2 regions of the Caballeronia sp. LjRoot29 genome follow, and region 1 is predicted to be linked to the other one. Evidence: predicted binding sites of a transcription regulator. Region 1 holds the regulator's gene; the other holds the start of a gene.
The links. Region 1 encodes FliA, which starts transcription of late flagellar genes. Its sites were predicted from a motif close to CTAAAGTTTNNNNNNNNNNNGCCGNTA; they were not measured.

Region 2: a site for FliA is predicted at 1,512-1,538, ahead of motA (flagellar motor stator protein MotA). Genes of this name have one in related genera too.

The regions. Positions count from the first base shown of each region.
Region 1 covers NZ_CAXUPU020000005.1:66,576-72,165, forward strand. Annotated here, with positions in the region: gene flhF (flagellar biosynthesis protein FlhF) at 206-1,918, shown strand; gene ACSQ83_RS07755 (MinD/ParA family ATP-binding protein) at 1,911-2,843, shown strand; gene ACSQ83_RS07760 (RNA polymerase sigma factor FliA) at 2,874-3,605, shown strand; gene ACSQ83_RS07765 (GGDEF domain-containing protein) at 3,639-4,730, opposite strand; gene ACSQ83_RS07770 (Rieske 2Fe-2S domain-containing protein) at 5,027-5,590, shown strand, end outside.
Region 2 covers NZ_CAXUPU020000026.1:50,046-55,635, forward strand. Annotated here, with positions in the region: gene motB (flagellar motor protein MotB) at 1-573, opposite strand, end outside; gene motA (flagellar motor stator protein MotA) at 606-1,466, opposite strand; gene ACSQ83_RS24660 (glycosyltransferase family 4 protein) at 2,251-3,321, shown strand; gene ACSQ83_RS24665 (H-NS histone family protein) at 3,546-3,851, opposite strand; gene aqpZ (aquaporin Z) at 4,146-4,865, shown strand; gene ACSQ83_RS24675 (hypothetical protein) at 5,222-5,506, shown strand.

The sequences.
Region 1 (5,590 bases):
CCTTCCCGCACTTCCCCGATGCCGCCCGCGAACCGCTTCCGGCATCGATCTCCCGAATTACCCCGCTTTCCCGGCTCTTATCAGCCGATGGCCCGACACCCACCCTTGCAATAATTCATTCACAGGAAAACGGTACGTCGCTCAAAACGTGGCGCACCGGTCAACCGCAACAGATCAAAGTGAGCGCGAGCTCATCGGGGGGTAAATGAACATCCGCAAATTCATCGGTGCCACGAGTCGCGAAGCGTTCCGGCTCGTCCGTGAAGCACTGGGCCCCGATGCGGTCGTGTTGTCAAATCGGGTAACCGAAGACGGCAGCGTCGAGATCGTTGCGGTCGCCGACGGCGATCTCGCGAAGATATCTCCGAAAGCCGCCGCTCAGCATCGCGAAATGAAGCTGCGGGAGTCGGCCGGCAATCATCAGTTGGCGGGGCCGTCACGGTCCTACGAGCAGCCGAGTTCGAATTCGAACGCGGGTTCCAACCCCTACGCGAACGGCGATGTCTTTTCGTCAGTGTTCGGCGCCAATCCCGAACCGCTGGATGATTTCGAGCCGGAACCGCAAGCAGACGACGTATCGCGCACGATGGCTGAATCGAATCCCTGGCTGATCGAACATGCCCGCCGGGTGGCGCAGTCGGCCGCTGAAACCGCGCCGCAGCGCGCGCTGAGCGCATCGTCGGCGATTGCGAAGGGATTGGGTAATCCCGTGACCGTCACGCCGCAGGCATCCTCGCAAGCCCCGGGATGGACCCGCGAAGCGGCGCAACTCGCCGCTCGCCGCGCAGAACAAAAAACCGCACAGGCCCAGTTCCAGCAGGAAGCCAACACGTCCGCGGCCCAATCCGCCAGTTCGATGCAGGAAGGCGCGTTCGCGGGCCTGCCGGCATCGGCGGCTGCCGCTGTGACTGAAGCCATCCGCAGCCGCATGGAGCAAGTCGTGAACGACACCGTCATGAATGAACTGTCGTCGATGCGCGGCATGATGGAAGAGCACTTCGCCGGCTTGCTGTGGGGTGATCGCCAACGCCGCAGCCCGAACCACGCCGCACTGACCAAGCGCCTGTTCGCTGCTGGTTTCTCCGCGCAACTGGTCCGGATGCTGATCGACAACATGCCGGAGATCGAACAAGCCGAAGCGTCGATGGAATGGGTTCAGCAAGTGCTCGAAAACAACCTGCCCGTCATGGACAGCGAAGAATCGATGATGAACCGCGGCGGCGTTTTCGCGCTGATGGGACCGACGGGCGTAGGCAAGACCACGACCACCGCCAAGCTCGCCGCGCGCTGCGTAATGCGCTTTGGCGCCAGCAAGGTCGCGCTGCTTACCACCGACAGCTACCGGATCGGCGCGCACGAACAGCTGCGTATTTTCGGCAAGATCCTCGGGGTATCGGTGCATGCGGTGAAAGACGCGGGCGACCTTCAACTCGCGCTCTCCGAACTGCGTAACAAGCACATTGTTCTCATCGACACGATTGGCATGAGCCAGCGTGACCGCACTGTGGCCGATCACATCGCCATGTTGTGCGGCGCCGGCCATCCGGTGCAACGCCTGCTGCTGCTCAACGCAACCAGCCACGGCGATACGTTAAACGAAGTAGTTCAGGCGTACCAGAGCACGCCGGACCAGCCGCCGCTCGCGGGCTGCATCCTGACCAAGCTCGACGAAGCCACGAACCTGGGCGGCGTGCTCGACACCGTGATCCGCTACAAGCTGCCCGTGCATTACGTATCGACGGGACAGAAGGTGCCGGAAAACCTGTATGTCGCGACCAAGCGCTTCCTGATTAAAAGCGCCTTCTGCATCCCGCGCGACGGCTCGCCGTTCGTGCCGCAAGACGACGATGTGCCGCCGCTCCTGTCCGCGCTTTCCGCGCGCGCTTCCACCGAACTGCATGAGGTTCACTTTGGATAAGTTCGTGTCCGATCAGGCTGAAGGCCTGCGCCGGCTGCTGACGCGCAATGGCTCGCGGGTCGTCGCGGTGTGTGGCGCCCCGGCAGGTGGAATGGGCGGAAGCGGCAATACGTCGACGGTGGTGAACCTCGCGTCCGCCCTCGCCGCGCAAGGCAAGGATGTGCTGGTAATCGATGAACGCCAGAACGGGTTGTCGGTGACCCGGCTGGCCAAGGTGCCGGATAACGGTGCACTGGGCGCGGTCTTGTCCGGCAAGCGTTTTTTGCAGGACGCCGTCACGCGCACGCCGTTCGGCTTTTCGGTGATTGCCGCGCCTCGCGATGAACGCATCAGCCAGGACGCTGCGCATTGCCGGGTGCTGCTTGACGGACCCGCCGATGTCGTCCTGATCGATACCCAGCTCGATCGCAGCGGCGCGCTCTCAAATCTGGCCGTGCAAGCGCACGACTTCGTGATCGTGACCCGCGTAGCGCCCGCCGCGATCACCGAGGCGTACGCCTGCATCAAGCGTCTGCACTACGCACACGCGATCGGCCGGTTCCGGGTTGTCGTGAATCACGTGAAGAACGGCGCAGACGCGAAAATCGCCTTCGATAACCTCGCCGGCGTCGCCAATCGTTATCTCGCGGTGCAACTCATGCCTGCCGGTTGCGTAGCAGAAGATCCGCGCGTGGCGCGGGCGCATGAACTATCGCGTTGCGCGGTGGAAGCTTTTCCGGCGACGGCGGCCGCCCGGGATTATCGGCAGATTGCCGCTGAATTGCAGTACTGGCCGATGCCGAAAGCGTCGCAGTTTGAATGGCCCGTGCAGTCCTTGCGAGCGGAAACGCCGCACGGATTGGAGCGCTCGATCAACTCCGGCGCGGTTCGCCGCACGGAAACACCATTGATGCAGCTTGCGATGAGCAGCGCCGCGTCCGTGTGATGCAGCAAGAGAAGGAACAAGGTGAATGCGATGTATAACGCCCAGGGAAAACTGTCACAGTCCGAGGTCCTGACCCGCTACGCACCGTTGGTGCGCCGGCTTGGCCTGCAACTCGTGGCGAAAATGCCGGCTAGCGTCGATCTGGATGACTTGATCCAGGCCGGCATGATCGGTTTGCTCGATGCCGCCAGCCGTTATAAAGAAGATCAAGGCGCTCAGTTCGAGACCTACGCCAGCCAGCGGATTCGCGGCGCGATGCTCGACGAGTTGCGCGCCAACGACTGGCTTCCGCGCAGCATGCGCAAGACTTCGCGCGAAGTGGAATCCGCGGTGCACAAGGTTGAACAGCATCTTGGACGCTCGGCGAGCGAGCAGGAAGTGGCTGAGCATCTGAACATGCCGCTGATCGAATATCAGGCCATGCTGCAGGATCTGCATGGCAGCCAGTTGATCTATTACGAAGACTTCGACCGGTCTTCCGATGACGAGCCGTTTCTCGATCGTTATTGCGTCGATAAAGCCGACCCGCTTTCCGCGTTGCTCGATGGAAGCTTGCGTTCGGCGCTGGTCGAGGCAATCGATAAATTGCCTGAGCGCGAAAAGCTGCTGATGAGCTTGTACTACGAGAAGGGCTTGAATCTGCGCGAAATTGGCGCCGTGATGGAAGTCAGCGAATCGCGTGTCTGCCAGTTGCATAGCCAGGCCGTTGCGCGGCTGCGGGCCAAGTTGCGGGAACAGGCTTGGTCGGGCGTGGAGGCTTGAGTATCGGCGAATGAAAAGACGGATGGAAACCAGTCAGGTTTCGAAATCCGCGTCCGCCGCGAACTCTGTCTGGCCTTTGCCCAATGACTTGGCGCGATACATCGCGCGATCGGCGGCGCGCATCAGCACGGCAATATCTCTGTAGCCGGGACTCAAGTCCGGCGAGATCAGGCAAGCACCAATGCTCGCCGATACATTCACCACCCGGTCCTGCACCGACTTCATTTCCTCGAGCACCGCGTGCACGCCGTTTGCCACCGTCTGCACCGCGTGATTGCCCGTCACGTGCCGCGCCAGCACGACAAATTCATCGCCGCCTAGCCGCGCGACTGTATCGGTGGTTCTTACCCTTCTTGCCAGCAGGCCCGCGAAAGTTTGCAGCACGACGTCGCCGACTTCGTGGCCATAGGTATCGTTGACTTCCTTGAAGCCGTCGAGATCGATCATCAGCAACGCGGTCGCGCCTTCCTGTCCCGTCGATATCGCGATCATTGCCCGGCCGATGGTCTGCTCCAGCATGTAGCGGTTGCTCAAACCCGTGAGCGGGTCGGTGCCCGCCTTGAGCGCGAGGTCGCGGTTCGCACTGCCGAGCCGGCCGACCAGCACGGCGAGGTAGACCGATGCGCCGAACACACTCAAGCCAATCCCGAGCGCCGCGGAGCGATTGATCATCCACCACGGCTGCAGCACCGACAACGCGACGATGCCCACCATCGCCGTGACACACGACAATGCCAGCGTGCGCTTGCCGTAACGCCCGCCCGCGCCGATCAGAAAGAGGAAGACCGCCCATAGCATGGGCAAGGTGAGTGCGCCTCCGGCACCCAGGATCACGGTGAGCAGGGCCTGATCGGCGACAGTGGTGAATGCGAGGCGCAGATTCGACTGCCGTTGCATTCTGCTGATGATTAGCCGCGTCGCTACTCCATAGATCAGATAGAGCGCGAGCGCATGGAAGCTGGCAAAGGCGGCGGGCGTTGGAATGGTCCACGCCAGCACGCCGTACACGGCCGTTGCGAGGCCGCACAGTATGACTCTTAGCGTCGCCTGCTCTTTTTCCGGATCGAGAAAAGTCGACCACACGTAACCGCGGTGCCGATGCAAGGGGTCATTCGCCTGCCCCATTCTGAGTCTCCCTGATGTGCTGATCGATGCCGCGTTTTATGCAGTTTCTGCGTAGTGCAGAATTGCAATCGTACTGCGTCGCTAAAAAGTGGCCGAAAATCGCCTGATTCAGCCAGATTTTGGCGGACCGATGCTGATTCGTTACGATCCACTTGGGACGAGTGGTACGCACGCGGCGCGCCCGGGTATTTTGTTTTGGCGAGTTGCGTTTGTGCCTCGCTTGTTTTCGAATCGATGTTCGGACCTTCATTTGGCTTCTTGGCTTCTTATTCACTACGTAGATTTTTCGACGCCCGATGCAACCCTTTGAATCCGCGCTTTCAACTGGCGACATAAACGCTACCGATGACTCTCACTCCGCGCGCGATGCCGCGTTGCTCGGCGAATGGCTGCCTGTGTGTAACAGCGCCGACGTTCCCGCCGGGGAATTACGTGGGTTCGTAGTGGCAGGCGAGCGACTGGTGGTCTGGCGCAACGCGTCGGAGGCTGTAGGTCCGGCAGCACCGCCCGATATCTCCACCGATGTCCACGTCTGGCGTGATCGCTGTCCGCATCGTGGGGCGCAGTTATCGTTGGGATCGGTGACGGGCGGCTTGATTACGTGTCCGTATCATGGCTGGCGTTACGACGTCGATGGCCAGTGCATCCACATCCCCTCCAATCCGTCGATACGCCCCGCGAAGCGCGCTTGCGCGCTGACGTATCGCGTGGAAGAGAAATACGGCGTGGTGTGGACGTGCCTTGGTGAGCCGTCGCGTCAGCTCGATTTCTTTCCGGAGTACGCGGCAAACGACAGGCCGGGCGCGCGCCGGATCAATCTTGCGGCGCAGACCGTGCGTTCATCGGCGCCGCGCGTGGTC
Region 2 (5,590 bases), on a different contig from region 1:
CAGGATGTCGCGCATGTAGGGCTCCACGTTGTTGCTGGCGAGCGCGAACATCGGGCGCTTTTGGGTATCGACGATCTCAATGCGCAGACCCTGCTGCGTCGAATCAATCCGGATCTGCTGCCTGAACTGGCGCAACACCGGGTTCGCTTCGATCGCGGACAAGAGCTTGATCTGCAAGTCGCGCAGGCGGGCCTGATCGCGCCGTTCGAGTTCGCCTTGCGCGGCTCTCAACGTCTGCTCATCGAGCCGGTCCACGCGCCGCGTGCCGTCGCTCATGCGGGTGGTGCCCGGCTCGGGGCTGGAAATATCGCGCCCGCCGCCGTCGATAATGCTGGAGTCCATGCCGCTCTTCTGCCCGCCCATGATCGCGTTCTTGAGCGGCATGTTGAAATACTCGGCGATCCCCTGGCGCTGCACTGGCGACACCGCGCTCAGCAGCCACATCAACAGGAAAAACGCCATCATTGCCGTCATGAAGTCGGCGTACGCCAGCTTCCACGCGCCGCCGTGATGCGCCTTCTTGCTCGATATGACGCGCTTGATGAAAATCGGACGATCTTTATTGGTCGACATGGCGGGCTCGGGTGCTCGGTCGTGAAAGGCGGTTACTTCGCTTTCACGCGGCGCACGTGTTCTTCCAGTTCGGAGAACGACGGACGCTCAGTGGAGAAGAGCACTTTGCGGCCGAATTCCACCGCGATAGCCGGTGCGTAGCCGTTCAGGCTTGCCAGGATCGTCACCTTGATGCACTGGAACATCTTCGTCGACTCCGCCACGCGCTGTTCCGCGACGCTCGCGAGCGGGCCGATCAACCCATAGGACAGCAAGATGCCGAGGAACGTCCCGACCAGCGCCTGCGCGATCATTTCGCCGAGGATGGCCGGCGGCTGATCGGCGGACGCCATGGTGTGAACCACGCCCATCACGGCCGCGACAATACCGAACGCCGGCATCGCGTCGCCTACCTTGTGCAGCGCCTGCGCCGGGCCTTCGCCTTCCGCGTGATGCGTCTCGATTTCCTCATCCATGAGGCTTTCGATCTCGAACGCGTTCATGTTGCCGCCAACCATCAGGCGCAAATAATCAGTCAGGAATTCGACGATATGCCGATCCGCCAGGATCTTCGGGTACTGGCCGAAGATCGGGCTTTTAGCCGGATCGTCGATATCGGACTCGAGCGTCAGCGTGCCTTCCTTGCGTGCTTTCGCGAGCAGGACATAGAGCAGCGCCATCAGCTCCATGTACACGTCCTTGTTGTACTTCGAGCCTTTGAAGAGCGTCGGGATCACGCGCAGCGTCGACTTGATCGTCTTCATGCCGTTGCCGAGGATGAACGCGCCCACACCGGCGCCCGCGATCATCAGGATTTCAACGGGCTGGACCAATGCGCCAAGGTGGCCGCCTTCCAGCGCATAACCGCCGAAGACGGACAACAGCGTCACTAGTGTTCCGATGAAAATCAGCACAGTCGAACCCTCATGGTTGCATCGGCGAAACCGCCGTTAAGTGGTTTACGGCAAGTGGCTGGAAAACTTTGAAGGGAAATAGCGGAGGGGGATGGCAGGTCGGCGCCTAGCAGCGTCTTGATTGGCGGCGCATTCAAGCCTCAGGCGATTGACTGACCGTCCGGCCCGGTCGCGTCGCCAGGCTTTTGAGCCGAGGCAGCAAAAACTCGGGCAAAAGTGCCGATTTTAAGCTTACAGATCGGCAATTAATTGTAAGCAAGCATTTGCCCGTTACGATTGGACGAGCCGTTTTCCAAGCGAGCTGGCTGACCATGCGGCTAACGTCTGGTTGACGGCAGCCTCTGCCAAATCTTTACGCGATACGCATGTGTTTCTACAACCGAGGTCCGCGCAGGAGCATACGGAGTACGGCCAGCCTGCCTGGGCGGTGGCACACGCCTTGCTATATCTTGCGTCCTGGGCAATGCATCTTGCACCGCGCAATTTGATGACGGACGCGCAATCGCTTGCCGTATAAGGGGCTTCGGCCACTATCCAACTTTCGTAACGGCCGGTGTTTCGCCCTGTAACAAGGTTAAGCGTTTGAAAAATGACTCGTTGATGCACGGAGTCATCTCGATAATGGGTCGTAAGGGATAACCCGATTCATCCGGGTCCTATTTTTCCGGGGGCGGCAGCATTGACGCTGGCCCGTCCGCAAGGCTTCACCGGTTTTCATTCGCTAGCGTTTGATTTTCGACTGGACGCCGTGCATCGAAGCCCTCACGAACAGGAGAGTCACGTTATGCGTATCGCACAAATTGCACCGTTGCACGAAGCAGTCCCCCCGAAGTTCTACGGCGGCACCGAGCGCGTTGTCTCGTACCTAACGGACGCGCTGGTTGATCTCGGCCACGACGTGACCCTGTTCGCGAGCGGCGACTCGCAGACCAAGGCGAAGCTCGAAGCCGCGTGGCCGCGCGCACTTCGCCTCGATCCGTCTATCCGCGACTGGAATGCGCCGCACGCGCTGCTGCTAGAGAACGTACGCCGTCGGGCGCATGAGTTCGACGTGCTTCACTTCCACCTCGACTACATGCCGTTCTCGGTGTTCTCGCAAATGGACACGCCGTTTCTGACGACGCTTCACGGCCGTCTGGATCTGCCCGAATTGCAGCCTGTATTCAGCGCATTTCCTGATGCATCGGTTGTATCGATCTCCGATTCCCAGCGCGTCCCGCTGCCGCAGGCCGGCTGGCTCAACACGATTTATCACGGGCTGCCGGAAAATCTGCTGACGCCGCAAACGCACAAGAAGCCGGAATATCTCGCGTTCCTGGGTCGTATCTGCCCGGAAAAGCGCGCCGATCTCGCCATCAAGATCGCGGCTCAAAGCGGTCTTCCGTTGAAGATTGCCGCCAAGGTGGACAAGGTTGACCAGGAGTATTTCAAGACCGTGATCGAACCGCTGCTTGCTGAATCGAAGGCGAGCGTCGAGTTTGTTGGCGAGATCAACGAGCAGCAAAAGCCGGAGTTTTTGTCGGGCGCGAAGGCACTGCTGTTCCCGATCGACTGGTCGGAGCCTTTCGGCCTGGTGATGATCGAAGCAATGGCGTGCGGTACGCCGGTGATCGCGTTCAATCGCGGGTCGGTGCCGGAAGTGATCGACCACGGCGTGACGGGCTTCATTTGCGAGGATGTGCAGGGCGCAGTCGGCGCGCTCCAGCGCCTGGATGAGCTCTCGCGCACCGAGATTCGTGCGCAGTTCGAACGTCGCTTTAGTGCGAAGACCATGGCGCTGAACTACGTCGAAAGCTATACCGCCTTGTTGCAAGCCGCCAAGCGGCCGATTTTGCGCCGAGTGGCGATCGGCTAACTTTTTTAGTCGCTTGGAGACCGGACGCCGTTCGGGAGTAGTAGGAATCGCGGCGTCGACTTGATTGGAAACGATAATTGCAGCGCATCGTTATCCAACGCGTTATAGCAGAGCACAAAAAATCCGCCCCTTGGGCGGATTTTTTGTTGCCGTTGTTGTTTTCATTCATCCCAGGATTTTGTGTTTAATTTCGTCTGATTTTTCGATGCACTCGCCGGATATTTTTAAGCGTTTACTTTAGTTATCAGGAAGCGCTCACGGTTTTTTCCCGCAATCCATTTCGGCGGCTTCCCGCGGCCGCTCCAGGTATTACCCGACTTAGGGTCCTGATAGATGGGCGGGAGTGGCTCCTTCTTTGGCGGCCGGCCGCGCCGGACAACCGACAGACCCAGGTCCTGCGCTGTAAGCCCATATTCCACAATCTTGCGTCTGATATCTGCCAGTACTGCTTCCAGTTCTGCGCGGCGTGCCTCCTCCGCCTGTTCCTGAAGCTTGGCGATCTGCGCCTTGAGCTCGGTGTATTGCGACATTTCCCAATCCTTTCTAATAGCCCGCGATTATTGAGAAGCGTAGCGGCATCGATTAAAAGATGCAACGTTTGAACACGCAATTGCAAAAAGCCTTAATGAAAATGAGAAGAATCTTGAAACTATAGGGCATTCCTAATAAGAGCTCACTTAGTTCCTCCTGCTTTAACAATTGTTGACAACTAGTTCCGGGACTAGGATTACACTGCTTACCCGCCGCCGTGGTCCGAGCAAATACTCTCGATCACAAGCGTCGGAATTGTTTCGGTTTTTAATATATTTTTAGGATTACGAATCATGCGATTAGGACAGCGCCTCGGCGCAGAAATGTTTGGTACGTTTTGGCTCGTGCTGGGCGGCTGCGGCAGCGCAGTGCTCGCCGCGGGTTACCCTCAACTTGGTATCGGGTTCGCGGGCGTAGCGCTTGCGTTCGGCCTGACCGTTCTGACCATGGCCTACGCCATCGGCCACATTTCAGGTTGCCACTTGAATCCGGCCGTAAGCGTCGGATTGACTGTGGCAGGACGCTTCCCGGTCCGCGACCTGGCTCCGTACATTGCTGCCCAAGTGGTGGGTGGCGTGATCGGCGCGTACGTGTTGTCGGTGATCGCCAGCGGTGCGCCAGGCTTCGACCTGGTTGCCAGCGGCTTTGCCAGCAACGGTTACGGCGATCATTCGCCGGGGCATTACACAATGATCGCAGCGCTCGTATGTGAAGTCGTGATGACGTTCTTCTTCCTGTTCGTCATTTTGGGCGCCACCGACAGCCGCGCGCCAGCCGGCTTTGCGCCAATCGCCATTGGCCTTTGCCTGACGCTGATCCACCTGATCTCGATTCCCGTCACGAATACGTCGGTGAACCCGGCGCGTTCCACGGGTCCGGCATTGTTTGTAGGCGGTGCGGCGATGGAACAGTTGTGGCTGTTCTGGGTGGCTCCTATCATTGGCGCCATCATTGCAGGCGTGGTTTATCCGTTGCTGACGGGTGCTAAAAATCGGGCGCTTGCTTCAGCGTGAATTAAAAGCGGTGAAAGCCGGTAGAAAACGGGCGCTCGGCGCCCGTTTTTTATTGTGCAATTCGTTTTCATCACGTTCATACAGCCGCTCAATATGAATAATCCGCGACAGATGTAATGGCCGCTTACAGCCCCGAGTGTATTTAAACGTCAATTTACCAATACGACGCAGGGGAAAGGCGCGACAAACGATAGCTGACGCGGCTTTGGCAGGGATTTACTTCGCTGACAATCCCTGACTCGAACTTTCGCCATACTTTCATCTGCTAACAACTCGTCGATACTCGTAAAACGGCTAATGCGTAGATTGGATTCATGCGATGCACGTCACCGTCGTCGCCCTAAAAGGAGAACACCATGAAACGCATCGTCACTCATTTGCTGGTTGCCGCCGGTCTTGCGATAGGTGCTGTCGGCGCAGCGCAGGCTCACACGGATCTCTCAATTGGACTGTCGTTGGGCGCGCCCGGGTACGTGCAATCCGCACCGGTCTACGTCCAACCCGCGCCGTACTATCGCGCTCCGCCGCCTGTCTGGGGTCATCGTGATGACCGTTGGCGTGGACGGGACCGCGGATATGAGAACCGCACCGGCTGGGATCACGGCGGCTACGGTCATGATGGCTGGAACCGTCGCGGATAAGTCACGCGTGGTTAGCGGTTTGCTAAGGTCGTGTTGAGCGGAGGGAGCGACTGATCGAGTCGCTCCTTTTTTGTTACGGGTCGG